3 regions of the Kocuria sp. CPCC 205235 genome follow, and region 3 is predicted to be linked to each of the others. Evidence: riboswitches for the same ligand, from Rfam matches in the RefSeq annotation. Region 3 holds a riboswitch; each other region holds the start of a gene.
The links. A riboswitch is a leader RNA that binds a small molecule or an ion and turns the genes downstream of it on or off. The one in region 3 is predicted to bind S-adenosylmethionine.
Positions count from the first base shown of each region.

Region 1: linked by a shared signal. The riboswitch ahead of RF638_RS01865 (acyl-CoA dehydrogenase family protein) and the one ahead of RF638_RS03465 (bifunctional o-acetylhomoserine/o-acetylserine sulfhydrylase) in region 3 are both predicted to bind S-adenosylmethionine.
Region 2: linked by a shared signal. The riboswitch ahead of RF638_RS00995 (cobalamin-independent methionine synthase II family protein) and the one ahead of RF638_RS03465 (bifunctional o-acetylhomoserine/o-acetylserine sulfhydrylase) in region 3 are both predicted to bind S-adenosylmethionine.

Region 1 is NZ_JAVKPR010000002.1:72,906-77,936, forward strand. It holds gene RF638_RS01855 (glyceraldehyde-3-phosphate dehydrogenase) at 1-218, shown strand, start outside; gene RF638_RS01860 (GNAT family N-acetyltransferase) at 661-882, opposite strand; gene RF638_RS01865 (acyl-CoA dehydrogenase family protein) at 926-2,200, opposite strand; SAM riboswitch class I at 2,303-2,394, opposite strand; gene RF638_RS01870 (M18 family aminopeptidase) at 2,447-3,775, opposite strand; gene RF638_RS01875 (lysostaphin resistance A-like protein) at 3,786-5,031, opposite strand, start outside.
Region 2 is NZ_JAVKPR010000001.1:207,549-212,579, forward strand. It holds gene RF638_RS00980 (IclR family transcriptional regulator) at 1-268, shown strand, start outside; gene RF638_RS00985 (M23 family metallopeptidase) at 490-1,122, shown strand; gene RF638_RS00990 (3-hydroxybutyrate dehydrogenase) at 1,119-1,871, opposite strand; SAM riboswitch class I at 1,965-2,055, shown strand; gene RF638_RS00995 (cobalamin-independent methionine synthase II family protein) at 2,069-3,280, shown strand; gene RF638_RS01000 (hypothetical protein) at 3,647-4,627, shown strand; gene RF638_RS01005 (MFS transporter) at 4,983-5,031, shown strand, end outside.
Region 3 is NZ_JAVKPR010000003.1:124,765-129,795, forward strand. It holds gene RF638_RS03460 (homoserine O-acetyltransferase) at 1-986, opposite strand, end outside; gene RF638_RS03465 (bifunctional o-acetylhomoserine/o-acetylserine sulfhydrylase) at 983-2,377, opposite strand; SAM riboswitch class IV at 2,454-2,572, opposite strand; gene RF638_RS03470 (VOC family protein) at 2,688-3,326, shown strand; gene RF638_RS03475 (CPBP family intramembrane glutamic endopeptidase) at 3,397-4,173, opposite strand; gene RF638_RS03480 (S9 family peptidase) at 4,210-5,031, shown strand, end outside.

The sequences.
Region 1 (5,031 bases), on a different contig from region 3:
CCATGCGCAAGCAGATCGACTACGTGGACTCCCCGGACGTCGTCTCCACCGACCTGGTCGGCTCCCGCCGCGCCGGCGTGGTGGACGGCTTGGCCACGATCGTCAACAACAACTCGCTCGTGCTCTACGTCTGGTACGACAACGAGTTCGGTTACTCCTGCCAGGTGGTGCGCGTGCTCGCACGCATGGCAGACATCTCCATGCCGCAGCTTCCGTAAGCTGCCCCGCTAGTACGACGCCGCCCCGGTCCCTTCCGCGCGAAGGTGCCGGGGCGGCGTCGTTGGTTGTTGCAATTGCATGTAAATACTGTGTCGCACGGAAGGCCGCGCGCCTCATGTGGCGTAGGAACGCTGCTGCGCACTTGGTGTGTCATTAGAACCTTTCTGAGCTCGGCCAAGGGTTCTGATGGCACATGAGATGAACGCGAGGGTCCTAACGTCCCTTTAGGTGCGTCTTTGCCGCAACGTCACCTCCGCCGACGCTGCTTCGCTCGCGAAGCCGTGCCCCCACCAGCGCCTCTCGCATCTCAGGTGCCCTTGGGACCCAGCCGCGCACCTGGTGCGCCGTTAGAACCTTTTTGAGCGCCGCCAGAGGCTCTAACCACACATGAGATGTACGCGAGGGTTCTAACGACCCTTGAGGTGCGTCTTTGCGGGGAGGTCAGACGTCAGTGGGGTCGTGCATTGCCCAGATGACCTCGCCATCGACCAGTTGCGCGGTGGGATGCGGGCCTAATTTCTGCGCCACCCGTTCTGACGCGTCATGGCCAGGAGAAATGCGCGCGGTAAAGCGTGCAACGTCGTCCCTCCGCAGCAATTCCACCGCCGACGACGCCGCTTCAGTCGCGTAGCCGTGCCCCCACCAGCGTCTCTCGCATCTCAGGCACCCTTAGGACCCAGTAGCGCACCTGGTGTGCCACGCAGGTCTATTGGAGCTTCTCGCCGGATGGCTTAACCTCGCCAATGGCATTGAGCCCGAACATCGGGGTGCCGTTGACGCGGTAGTCACCCACGATGCGGGCCTTGTAAATGGTGGGGTTGTGAGTGGCCACGGTGCGGGCGTTGCGCCAGAAGCGGTCGAGGGACTTGGACTTGCCCACGGCGGAGGCACCGAGCAGGTCGAAGATCCCGTCGGTCACATCGCGCACGAGTTCCGGAACAACCACCTGGGCTTGTGCCACGGGCAGTTCGCACGCGTTGGTCAACTCCTGGGGGTTGTCGAGAAGGGGGTCTCCGCCGAGAACGCCGATGGCGGCGTCGAGCTCGCGGGCCGCCTGAAGAACGATCGCCCGTGCCGCGGCAGCCTTGGCGCTGAGCTCTCCCACGCGCTGCAGCACCTGCGGATCCTCGCGAGCGACCGAGCCCGTACCGGTATTGAAACCGCGGGTGCGTGACCGCACCAGGTGCACGCCCTCGTCGATTGCGGCCTTGGCGATCCCCGCCTCGACGGCCAAGAGCACGAGCTGGAAGACAGCGGTCTCCTGGGTCGCGCGGCCGTCGCGGTTGCGCACGTTGGCTGCCGGAACCTTGACCCCGCGGAAGTGCGTGGTGCCGGTTCCGGTGAGTTGCTGGCCGAAGCCGTCCCAGTCGTCGATCAGCTCGATGCCGTCCCACGAGCTCTTCACCAGCGCGTGCGAGCGCGCCTCCTGCCCGGGGATCTGGGCGGTGACCTGGATCCAGTCGGAGAAGATCGAACCGGTGGAGTAAAACTTGGTGCCGTTGAGCTCCCAGTTACCGTCTGCGGTCTGGGTGAGCGCGGTGGCCGCGGTGCCCAGAGCTGCACCGGAGCGCTCGGTCGCGGCATTACCCACGGTCTCACCGGCGGCGATCCGAGGGAACCAGACGTCGGATTCATCGGAGCTGAGGCTCGCGATGAATCCCAGGTGCGAACGGTAGACGTGCGCCACGTTGGAGTCGGAAGCGGCCAGGACGATCAGCAGCTCCGCCACCTGTTCCAGCGACGCGCCGTAACCACCCCGCGAGCGCGGCACCGTGAGCGCTCCGAAGCGGTGTTCATTGAGCCACGCGAACTGCTCGAACGGGAGAATCCGCTGCTGTTCGCGCTCTACGGCACCGTCGGCAACGCGATCAAAGACCGGCTGGAACACCTCGAAGAGTTCGCGGGTGCTCAGGGATCGCTGCGGATCCCCGTAAAGGGTTGCGGTGTCGAACTGTTCCTTGATCCCGGTGTCGCTGCTCATGTTCTCGGTAGTCCCTCGCGTTCAGTCGCGATGCCCCGCACGGCCGACCGATAGCAGCACAGCGCACGGGCGTGATCGTGCGAACCGCAGGAGCTGAAGAGCTGTCCATCGGTCGTGGCGGAAGCACCGTCCCGGTATCCGGGTGGTTGCTGCGGCGTTGACGAGCCACGTCTCTCGGCCGCTCTTGATGGCGTTACGGATTCAGAGCATCACGCACCCAAGGTGACTGTCAACGCGCGTGACGGTTTATGACCGCCAGAACGCCCCGGTCACTCGGGACAGCGCGTGCAGGTCGTCCACGTGGGCGAGTTCGCGGGCGGAGTGCATCGACAACAGTCCCACGCCCACGTCCAGGGTGCGCATACCCAGGCGGGTGGCCGTGATGGGGCCGATGGTCGAACCGCACGGCACGTTGTTGTTGGAGACGAACTCCTGATAGCTCACGCCCGCACGCTCGCACGCGTCCGCCCACAAACCGGCACCCACGGCATCCGTGGTGTAGCGCTGGTTGGCGTTGATCTTGAGCAATGGACCCGCACCGGGCTCGGGAGTGTTCACGGGGTCGTGGTGACCGCGGTAGTTGGGGTGGACCAGGTGACCGGCGTCAGCCGACAAACACACCGATTCGGACAGGGAACGTCGGTAATCATCTTGCGATTCACCCTGCGCCGCGCTGATCCGCGCGAGCACGTCTTCCAGGAACGGACCCGCCGCACCGGAGCGCGTGGCGGAGCCGACCTCTTCGTGGTCGAACGCGGCCAGCACGGACATCTGCGACGCGGATTCCAGGTCCTCGGCATGCTCGACCAACGCGTGCATTCCCGCGTACACGGAGGACAGGTTGTCCAGCCGCCCGCTCGCGAGCAGCTGCCGCCGCTGACCGATCAGTTCGGGCTTCTGTGTGTCCGCGAGCACCACGTCGAATCCCACGATGTCCTCCGGAGCCACCGACGCCTCGGCCATGTCGGCGAGCAGGCCCAGCACGTCAGCGTCCTGAGCCGAACCGGTCCCCCAAATGGGCTGCACGTGCTGCTGCTTGTCGAGTTTGAGCCCTTCGTTGGCGCCGCGGTCCAGGTGGATGGCCAACTGCGGGATCCGGGCGACCGCCTCCGTGGCGCACAGGTGCTGCGTGAGCTCGCCGTTCTCACCGCGCACCACGATCCGTCCGGCAAGACGCAGGTCCCGGTCCAGCCACGAGTTCAGCAGCACGCCGCCGTACACCTCAACACCAGCCTGGTACCAGCCGTTGGAGACCGTGGTGGGCTTGGGCTTCAGCTTGAACCCTGGCGAATCCGTGTGCGCACCCAGGATGCGAGCCCCGGCGCCCGCACGATAGTCGCGCGGGGCCACCCAGGCGATCAGAGCGCCGTCGCGAATCGTGAAGTGCCGCCCGCCGACGTCGCTCCACGCCTCGGATTCGCTCAGTTCCGTGAATCCCGCCCCGCGCAGTAGCTCCGCCGCGGCCGCGACCGCGTGGTACGAGCTGGGCGAGGCCATGACGTAATCGCCCAGGGCGCGGGCGTAGCCGAACGGGGCGCGGTGGGAATCCAAGTCAGAAACGCTGTGATGGGCCATGCAGGACAGTCTAGGGAGTGCGGTCCTGGTTGGTAGCCGAGTCGCCACCGTGGGAGCCCCGGTTCGGCGGCTGCGCACCCGCGAGCTGGCGGTCCCGCGGATCGCCACCCTGTGACGGGCCGTTCGGCCAAGGACCGTTCCCGGATTGTCCGTTCGGTGACTGCGGACCCGACGTCTTACGCACGTCCAACAAACCCACCGGGCGCCCCTGACCATCCCGAACGGTGTAGGGACCGTACTGCTCGGGCAGGGAGAGGTAGTTCTGGGTGCGGGGATCCACCACGAACGCCGCGAGCTCGGAACCCACCTGGCTGACCGTGCGGGGCCGCTGCGCCAACGCCGGCAACCGCGGCGGGGGCGGCAGGATGATGGTGCGAGACGTAGCAATTCGAGTCTTACGGGCCATCCGGAACACGACCAGGAGGAAGACCCCGTTGACAGCCAGCGTGAAGAGGACGTCGATGGGCCCGCCGCTGGTATCACTCAGGTCCGCCAATCCAACGATGGCCATGAGCGTGACCGTGCAGTTGTTGACCACGTGCAGGGCGACCGCCGCTTCCAGCCCGCCGGTGCGCCACGTGATCACGCCCATGGTGATCGCCATGACGGCAATGGAGGCCTGTCCCCACACGTCATAGAGGTGCCCGGCGACGAACAGCGGGACCGGCAGAAGAATCGCCCAGGCCGGGTGCTTCAACCAACGGCCCACCGTCTGCATCAGATAGCCACGGAAGACCAGTTCCTCCGCGAAACACTGGATGGGCACCAGCAGCACCACCATGAGCAGCAACCATCCCCACTGGGGTGCCACGGTGAACTCGATCGCCTCGCCGCCGGTCATCAGGTCGAGCAGGATGGACAAGCCGTTGATCACCACGAAAATGGCCAACGCCGCGAGCCCGCACTGGAGCATCCACTTCCAGCGCAGCCGCCCAGTCACAGAATGGAGCAGCCCCAATGGCCGCGGCCCCATGATTTTTCGGGCCAGGTACGCCGCCGGTGCCAGGAGCGCGACGGAACCGAACAGGAAGAAGAAGATGAGCGGATCCAGCTGGTCCATGGTGGCCACGTTGTCCAGGCCCATGGGGTTGTCCATGAACAAGATGACCGGGATGGCGAACAACACCGACAGAACGAGGAACAAGAAGAACAGAATCGCGCCCTCGACCAGGGGCTTCCACCATTCGTGGTTGCGGTCGGCGAATCCTAACCGGTGATACGCCAGCGTGCGTAGCTGCTCCGGCGGCACCTGGGAC
Region 2 (5,031 bases), on a different contig from region 3:
CTCTCAGCACGGCGACGCACACGTCCGCAAACTCGTCGCCCGCGTTCGCGACCACGGTTGGTCCCTGAATCCGGGACGCATTGTCGAAGGGTCATGGGGCATGGCCGCCGCGGTGTTCGATGCCTCCGGACAACCCCGGTACGCCCTGTCATTGACCGGCATCGAATCAAGATTCCGCGCCGAACGCCGCCCCCAACTGGGCGCGGCGCTGCTCGATCAGGCGCACAAATTGTCCACGGCCCTGCGCACCGGGGCGCCCTCGGCGTAAGGTGCCGGGCCTGGAAGGGTGTGCGGGCGGCGTCGTCGGCGTGGCGTACGGGCCGGACCATGTGATGAGGGCTTACTGCGCAGTAGACCCGGTTACTTTGTCGTAACCCCTGACGAAATGGTTCGCCGACGCCGCTCGGCCCACCCGCCGTGCGTGCCGGGGTGTGTGAGCGGCGTCGTGGCCTATTCCCACGAGTCGCCGGACGGGCAAGAATGAAGGGCATGGAACTCGACTATCCGTTCCACGGGCGGTGCCTGGTGCAGAACAGCCCCGCGAATCGAGTGCCGAGCCACGGAACCGATCGGTTCGGCACCAGTTTCGCGATGGATTTTGTGCCGGTGGATGGACAGAACCGTTCGGCCAGGTTCACTGGCACGTCGCTGTTGCGCACGGAGGCTCCCGAGAAGTTCGTCGGTTTCGGACAACCGGTCATTTCACCCGTGACCGGCACGGTGGTTCTGGCGGACGACCACGCCGAAGATCACGACGCCTTCCGCGGGTTGTCCTCCGTTGGTTACGCGCTGACCCAAGCCTGCCGCGTCGCCGCCGGATGGGGCGCGTTGGCTGGAAATTACGTGGTGGTGCAGGATTCCTTCAGCGGCCAGTACGTAGCACTGTGCCACCTGCGGCAAGGCAGCATCAGGGTTCGAGTTGGCCAGAGCATTCAGGCTGGGACCGCAGTTGCCCAATTCGGAAATTCTGGGAACAGCACCGAACCGCACGTGCATGTGCAGGCGGTCGATTCTCTGGATTTCGCTCAGGCTGTTGGCTTACCCCTGTCATTTCCGGACGGCCTACCCCGCAACGGTCAGATCGTGGGCGACGGCCCGGAGCGCCCGGTGCCATCTGGCTAGGACGCCGTCCAGCCGCCGTCCATCGTGTAGGCGGCACCGGTGACCATGCCGGCGGAGGGACCGGCCAGGAAGGCAATGAGCTCGCCAACCTCCTCCGGCTCGACCAGGCGTTTGATCGCTGATTCGGTGAGCATGATCTTCTCGACCACTTCGTCCTCGGGGATTCCGTGGGTGGCCGCCTGGTCCTTGATCTGCTTGTCGACCAGAGGCGTGCGCACGTAGCTGGGGTTCACGCAGTTGCTGGTCACACCGTGCGGAGCGCCCTCCAGGGCCACGGCCTTGGACAGCCCCTCCAAACCGTGCTTCGCGGCGACGTACGCGGATTTGAACGCTGAGGCGCGCAGACCGTGAATCGAGGACACGTTGATGATCCGACCCCACTCGCGCTCGTACATGTGGGGCAGGGCGGCGCGGATCAGCAGGAACGGGGACTCGAGCATGAGCGTGAGGATCCTGTGGAAGTCAGCGGGATCGAAGTCCTGGACTGCCGCGACCTTTTGAATCCCGGCGTTGTTGACCAGCACATCCACGTCGAGACTCAGGTCCGCGAGCGCTGCGGTGTCGGTGAGGTCAACGGCCCACGCCTCTCCGCCGACTTCTTGTGCCATGGTCTCGGCGGCGGCGGGGTCGATGTCGGCCACGATCACGTGGGCGCCGCGTTGCGCGAGGGCCCGAACCGCTGCCGCGCCGATGCCACTCGCACCGCCCGTGACCAGTGCTTTCTTGCCCTTGAGAGTGCTGTCCGACATGCCCCAACTCCTCGGTAATGGGTGATCTACGTCCCACACATTACGCGCGCCACAATTGGCCCGACCACCCATGCATGTTGTTTGATGAGTGAGTACCCATCCAGAGCGGCCGAGAGATCTGGCTCGTCGACGCCGCAGCAACCCGGGATTGAGCCCACGGTGCTACCGCCAGGACCGATGGAAAGGACTGCTAGTTCATGCCTCAGAACACCGATCGTATTCAGACCACCCACGTGGGATCGCTGCCCCGCACCCCCGATTTGCTGGAGGCCAACAAGCGCTTCCAGGAGGGTGAAGCCACCGCTCAGGAGTTGGATGCCGCGCTCGATAACGGCGTGATCGACATCGTCCGCAAGCAGCGCGAGATCGGTCTGGACATCGTCAACGACGGCGAATACGGCCACACCATGTCCTCCTCCGTGGATTACGGCGCGTGGTGGAACTACTCGTTCTCCCGACTGGGCGGATTGACCCCCACCAACGAGGACCGCTGGCAGGACGCCGAGGTCAAGCGCTCCTCCCCCGGCAACATCGTTCTGACCAGCTTCCCGGACCGCCGCGACCGCGCTCGTTTCCGCGACGCCTACGAGGACCCCACGGCCGGAGTTCTCGCGCACCGCGCCTCGGTCGCCCAGCCCAAGATCACCGGGCCGCTGACCTACGCCGGTCAGGAAGCCGTGGCCGGCGACATCCGCCGTCTCAAGGACGCAATGGTCGAGACCGGAGCCCAGCAGGGTTTCGTGGCCGCGTTGTCCCCGGGTTCCTGCGCACGTGTCCGCAACGAGTACTACTCGACCGACGAAGAGCTCGTGTACGCCTGCGCGGACGCCATGCGCGAGGAGTACAAGGCCATCATCGATGCCGGCCTGACCGTTCAGATCGACGACCCCTCCATCGCCGAGTCCTGGGACCAGATCAACCCCGAGCCCACCGTGGAGGACTACCTGGCCTTCACCAAGATCCGCGTGGACGCCCTCAACTACGCCCTGCGCGACCTCCCCGAGGACCAGATCCGCTTCCACCTGTGCTGGGGTTCGTGGCACGGCCCGCACACCACAGACCTCGAGTTCAAGTACCTGGTGGACCTCATGCTCACCATCAACGCGGGCGGCTACAGCTTCGAGGCGTCCAGCCCCCGCCACGGCCACGAGTGGAAGGTCTGGAAGGACCACACGCTCCCCGAGGGCAAGGTGGTCTACCCCGGTTTCGTCTCCCACTCGACCAACGTGGTGGAGCACCCGGAGCTCGTGGCCGACCGCATCGAGCAGTACGCGTCCGTGGTGGGTCGCGAGAACGTCATCGCCTCCACTGACTGTGGCCTGGGCGGTCGCCTCCACCCCTCGATCGCGTTGGCCAAGCTCGGCTCCCTGGTCGAAGGCGCGCGCCTCGCGACCGAGCGCTTGTTCTAGCAAGGTTCGCGAGCGGCGTCGGCAATCAATCGACGACGACGCCGCTCGCGCCACCCGCCTCTGCCCCCTCATTTCCCGCCCCCATCACCCTGGCTCATCCTCCCCACCCCACCGCTAGTGCCCCCGCTGCCGCCTAGGGCCACGCCGCCTCCCCGCCCGCCGGGTCCGCCGGGTCCGGCCGGCGTCGCAGCTCAGCCGGCCATCGCGGCCGACCATCTGATGCCGCCTTACGGCAAAGTAACCCGCCCTACCGGGCAGTAAGGCAGGATGAAATGGTGGGGCTCAACCGGAGAGCTAGCACAGTCGGCAGAAGTGCCTGTGGATAACTCGAACTGACCGACCCCGAGACCGCCTACAGTCGCGGTCATGAAAGCCGCTCGAGTACTGAGTTTCGACCCGTTGCCAGATGTGTTGCCGACGGTCGACTGGGGTCTGCGCGCTCCTCAGCTCAACGCGGACCCCGCCATGGTGCGCCTGACCCGCGGATACTGGTTCCACAAGCCAGAGCATTACGAACCCGCGATGCTCTCCGTGCTGCTGCACCGACACTTCCGGCGGAACATGAGCGGCTTGCCGATCACCGGCCTCCACGCATTGCGGTTGTACAAGGTGCCCGTCGACTCCACTCAACACTGGATCAATCCGACGCTCGGACACGAACCCGCTCCGCGAGCACGCGCCTTTGTGAGCGCCATGGGCTCACCCCACCTGGCCTGGAACCGTTACCGCCCCACGTCAGAGCTGGGTGGTGCCACATTGACCAAGTCCTATGGGCTGAACCCGTACTTGGGTCCATCGGAGTGCGCCCTCACCCATCCGATCGAAGCACTGACCGTGGCCGCCCCTTACCTGTCCGCGTGGCGAATCATTGCCTGTTTGGACTACCTGCTGGCGCACCGGATCCAGGTCACCAACAAGATCTGGCTGAAACCGTTCGACCGTGAAGAAATCTCGCGGACTCTCGCCCTGCTTCCCCCACGCTCACGCTCCGCCTGTCGAATCGCCAGACTTCTGAGCCACGCGGTGGAACGCACGTGGTCTTCACCCGAAACGTTGACTCGATTGCTGGTCCTCAAGAACGGCTTCCCGCCGCCCAGCATGAACCCACTGGTGATGCTGGATGGCCGGGAACGATTCCCCGACCTCGCATGGGTCGCCAAGCGGACGGCCCTCGAATACAACAGCAATGACCACGCAATCGACACTCAGATCTACCGGGACGAGAACTACAGGCTCGAACGCTTTCGTGATGCTGGATGGAAGGTGCGAGTGCTGACCTGGGACGACCTCAGGCACCCAGACCGTCGAGCCCAGTGGATGTGCTGGTTGGATCAGCAGTTGCGCTAGGTGACCGGTTGATCCGCGCTGCTGAGCCTGGTTGCGAAATTCGGAACGCGGGACCAGACCCCGCGCAACCATTTGATGCGACCGTACTGCAGAGTAACCGGGTCTACCACACAGTAAGACCGAATGAAATGGCTCATTGGACGCCCGAGGGAAGGTCGTCGCCCAGGGGAAGAGACTGGTCAGCACGGCACCCGAGACAGAGCTTCACACGTGTTTCCTCAAACCTTTGATAATTTTGCGCGGAGGTAGTGACGCGAGTCACGATCATCAGTACTATCTATTCCAACGACCATTCGGTCAGTAATCACAGATCTTGCCGGGCCCGGACCGCGCAACTCATGATCCTGGAGCTTCCATGGCTACAAACGCAGCTTCCCCGCCCGCACAGCAGCAGGCGCACACCA
Region 3 (5,031 bases):
GAGGTGCCTGCCAGCACTTCTTCCAAGCTGCCGCGGCCACGCGTGATGTCGTGGGACATCAGGGTCTCGTTGACGCTCAGGTACGAGTTCGCGTCAAAGCGACCCGCGAGCTTGGAGGCCTGGTGGTCCAGGTAGCTTTCCACGCGGTAGCGGCCTCGCTCGGCCGTGTAGGTCCCGTCCACGTCCTCATTCGGCTGGGCCTCACGGCCGAACCGATAGTGCAACTCCGCGGCTGAGCGGTAGGTGATGTGGGCGATGCGCCGCGCGAGGCCCAGTCCCGCTTCCGGGAACTCACTGTCGTAGTAGTCCCCGCCGCGGAAATTCGGGTCCTGCCGGATCGCGAGCGCTTGGGCCTGTCCCCATGCGAGCAGTTCCGCGCTGGCCGAAGCACACGCCGCGATCACGCCGCACGCCGCCACTCGATCCGGGTACATCACGGCCCACTCGAGAGCCCGGGCACCCCCCATGGAGCCGCCGATCACCAGTCGCCAACGCTCGATTCCCAAAGCATCGGACAGAACGGCCTCCGCGATCACCGTGTCCCGCACGGTGATGCGCGGGAAACGGGAACCCCACGATTTTTGGTCCGGGTCCACTTCCGGTGGTGCCTGGGTGGCCGGACCGGTGCTGCCGTAGCAACCACCGAGAATGTTGGCGCACACCACGAAGTACTTATCGGTGTCGATGGCCGCCCCCGGACCCACCAGTCCATCCCACCATCCGCCCGCTTCCGCGGCCAAGCGCTCAACCTCGGGCGCGTGTTCGCGCGACTGGCCGCGTGCGACGTGGGAGTCCCCGGTCAGTGCGTGCTCGATCAACACGGCGTTGGAGGCGTCCTCGTTGAGGTGCCCCCACGTTTCGTAGGCCAAGCGCGCGCGTGGGAGACGGTACCCGGATTCCAAGGTCAAGGGACCCACGTCGATATAGCCCACTACGCCGTCCTCGCGCACGAGCGAATCGGTGGTCCCGCCTCCCACGATGGTCACGCCCGCGTTCCCTCTCCATCCGAGCCGATCGTCGACGACGCCGCAGCCTCACCCAGCGCGGCCACGGCCTCGAATCCGGATTCCAGGTCGGCCACGATGTCATCGATGGACTCCAAGCCCACGGACAGCCGCACAAACCCGGGTTCGATACCCGTGGCCCGCTGCTCCTCTTCGGTCAGCTGTGAGTGCGTGGTGGAGGCAGGGTGGATCACCAACGAACGGGCATCGCCAATGTTGGCCACGTTGGAGTGCAGGGTCAGGGCATCCACGAACGCGGTACCCGCCTCGCGCCCGCCGTCGAGCACGAATCCGAGCACGGAACCGGCACCCTTGGGCGAGTACTTCTGGGCGCGGTCGTGCCACGGCGAGGAGGCGAGGCCCGCATAGGAAACGGCGCGAACGTCGTCGCGCGCCTCGAGCCACTCCGCGACCTTCTGTGCGTTCGCAACGTGCCGATCCATACGCAAGGACAGCGTCTCGATCCCCTGCTCGATGAGGAACGCGTTGAACGGGGAAATCGACGATCCCAGGTCACGCAGCAACTGCACGCGCGCCTTCAGGATGTACGACAGGTTCACCCCGAAGATCCCGTCCTTACCGAGCGCCTGTGCGTAGACCAGGCCGTTGTAGGAATCGTCCGGCTCGTTGAAAGCCGGGAAGCGCTGCGGGTCCTGGCCGAAATCGAAGTTACCCGCGTCCACGATCATGCCGCCGATGGACGTGCCATGACCACCCATGAACTTGGTCGCGGAATGCACCACAATGTCAGCGCCCCACTCGATCGGGCGGATGAGGTACGGCGTGGCAATGGTGTTGTCCACGATCAGCGGCACACCGGACTCGTGTGCCACCGCGGAAATGGTCTCGATGTCCAGCACATCGTTACGCGGATTGGGGATGGTCTCCCCGAAGAACGCCACGGTGTTGGACTTGACCGCCGCGCGCCACGCCTCGGGATCGTCAGGGTCGGAGACGAACGTGGTCTCCACACCCAGTTTGGGCAGCGTGTGGCGCAACAGGTTGTACGTGCCGCCGTACATGGATGGGCTAGCCACCACGTGAGTTCCGGCGCCGCCCAGGTTCAGGATCGCGAACGTGGAGGCGGCCTGGCCCGAGCTGAGCATGAGTGCACCCACGCCTCCCTCCAGGGAGGCCACGCGGTTCTCGACCACTTCCGTGGTCGGGTTCGTCAGGCGCGTGTAGATGGGCCCAAGCTCGGCCAGGGCAAACCGGTTGGCTGCCGTCTCCGCATCCGGGAACACGTAGGACGTGGTCTGGTGGATCGGCAGCGCCCGGGACCCCGTGGTGGGATCGGGTTCCTGACCCGCGTGGATCTGTCGAGTTTCGAAGGCCCAACCCTCTGGGTTGGACGGGGTGGCTGCGGGGCTCATACCGCACTCCCTCTCAGGATCAGGGGCCCGGTGATCGATCCGCAGCACGGTGCCCGTGCAGCGATCGGGCACCTGTGACCCGCGCTTGCCAACACCGAAGTATTTCGATGCGGCCTGGTCCTCACCCAGGGCACCCCACCGCGGAGGGAGGGTTGCCGGTCAGCTAGCTGGGGCTTGTCGCTGACTCTCGTGACCTGCCCTTCATTGTCCGGAGCCGGTACCTCGAACGTCAAGCCGAGTTACCCGCGTCACACGGTCATGTTTCAGCTCTCGATTTGGAGACCACTGTGCGCGGTGCCACGATGTGACCATGAAACTGGATCATGTCTCATTCGCAGCTCAATCCGATGGTCTTGAAGCCACCACGGAACGGATTGCCGATCAGCTAGGGATCGAGCCGGTCAAGGGCGGCATTCACCCGCGCTTCGGTACGCGAAACATGATCCTGCCGCTCACCGGGCACCAGTACGTGGAAGTGGTCGAGGTTCTCGAGCACCCCGCCGCAGACAAGGCGCCGTTCGGTCAGGCCGTCCGCGCACGTTCCGAAGCCGGCGGCGGTTGGCTCGGTTGGGTGGTCGAGGTGCAGGACCTCACGCCCTACGAGGACAAGTTGGGCCGCCCCTCCGTACCCGGTTCCCGGTTGTTCCCGGACGGTCGTCAGTTGGAGTGGCATCAGATCGGCGTGAAGGGTTTGATCTCGGATCCCCAGTTGCCGTTCATGGTTCGCTTCGATTCCGAGTCCGATATGCATCCCTCCCAGGCGCGCATCACGGACGTTCAGTTGGCCGGTATGGACATTGCCGGCTCGCCCGAGCGCGTGACCGAGTGGCTGGGTGGCCCGGTCGAGGACGTGCTGGCCTCACTCGACGTCATCTGGTCCGCTCCCAACGGGACGCCCGGCGTCATGGCGGTTTCCTTCGCTACGCCGGACGGCTTGGTCACCATTTAGTTTTCCCGTCGACGACGCCGCTGCCGCAACCTTTCGCTCGAAAAGGTGGCTGCAGCGGCGTCGTCGTCGATTAACCCGCCAGTAGTTGCGGGAGCAGGAAACCGGTGATGTCCAGGAGCGCGTGGGCGATGAGCAGCGGTGCGAGGCGACCGTAGCGCCGGTACACCCACACGAACACGAGACCCATGACCAGATTGCCCAGGGCGGGCCCAAAGCCTTGATACAGGTGGTAGCTGGCGCGGAAGACCGAGGTGAGGACCGCGATCGTGACCCAGGACCACCCGATGCGGCGCAGTCGATCGCACAGGAAAGCAACCACGATGATTTCCTCGACCAGACTGTGGCGCAACGCGGAGAGGATCAGGACGGGCACCGTCCACCAGTGCTCATCGAGCGCCGAGGTGTTGATGGCTGCGGTGAGGCCCAGTTCGCGTCCGGCCTGGTAGAGCCCCAGGGTTCCCAGCCCCATGACCAGGAACAAACCGAGTCCCCACAGTGCATCCCGCACGGGGCGGCGACCGTCCATGCCGATGCGACGCAGCACGCCCTTGATCCGCGGCAGAGAACCCGCCATGAGATACAGCGCCAGGGCCACCGGGACCAGGGCGAAACCGATGCTGGCAAGCTGCCTGAGCAGGTCGATGGCCGGGACCGGACTCAGGACCTGATTCAAGGTGGCTTGGGCATCCGAGAGCGGCCCACGAGACAGTGTTTCGGCGAGATTGAGCACGGCGTACACCGCTGATGAGCCCAGCGAGACGCCTAGGACCAACACAATGTGGAACCACAGCTCCGAGCGTGCGGGGCGTTGTTCGAGGGGCTGCGGGCGCTGGGAGTCTGTCAACACGAACACCATTGTGCCGTGCTCCCTAGACTGGGGATCATGAGTTCCGAGAAGCCCGCATATCCCGTAGCCGTTCGCCGTACCGTCCAGCGCAGTTTTCATGACCACACGTTCGACGATCATTTCGAGTGGTTGCGCGATAAGAACTCGGATCAGGTGCGGGCGCACCTGGGCCTCGAGAACGAGTACGCGGAGGCCGTGACGGCCCACCTGCAACCATTGCGGGAGCGCATTTACGGCGAGATCAAGGACCGCACTCAAGAGACGGACATGTCCGTGCCGTCCCGCAACGGGGACTGGTGGTATTTCGCCCGCACGGTGGAGGGCGGCGCCCACCAGGTCTTCTGTCGGGTCCCGGCCGTTGACAGTGCCGACACCGAGCGGGCCTGGACACCTCCGACCGTGGAACCGGGCGTCAGCCTCCCCGGCGAGGAGACATTACTGGATGCCAACGCGGCGTCCGAAACGCACGATTTCTACGCCCTGGGCAGTTTCAGTGTGTCCGAGGACGGCACCCGCCTCGCGTGGTCCGAAGACACGGCGGGCGATGAGCGGTTCACCGTGTACATCAAGGACCTTGCCTCTGGCGAGATGCTGACGGACCGCATTACTCAGACCTCCTACGGGGCCTTCCTCACTCCCGATGCGTCCGAGCTCATCTACACGGTAGTCGACGACGCTTGGCGCCCCTGGCGGGTGTATCGCCATGTGATCGGCACTCCCGTTTCCGAGGACGAGCTGATCTACCAAGAAGACAACCCTGGGTTGTGGCTGGGTGTCGAGCTGTCGGCCGACAAGCAGTGGCTGATGGTCGCGTCCGCGTGCTCGGAGTATGGGGAGTACCGCATTCGCAAGGTCGAT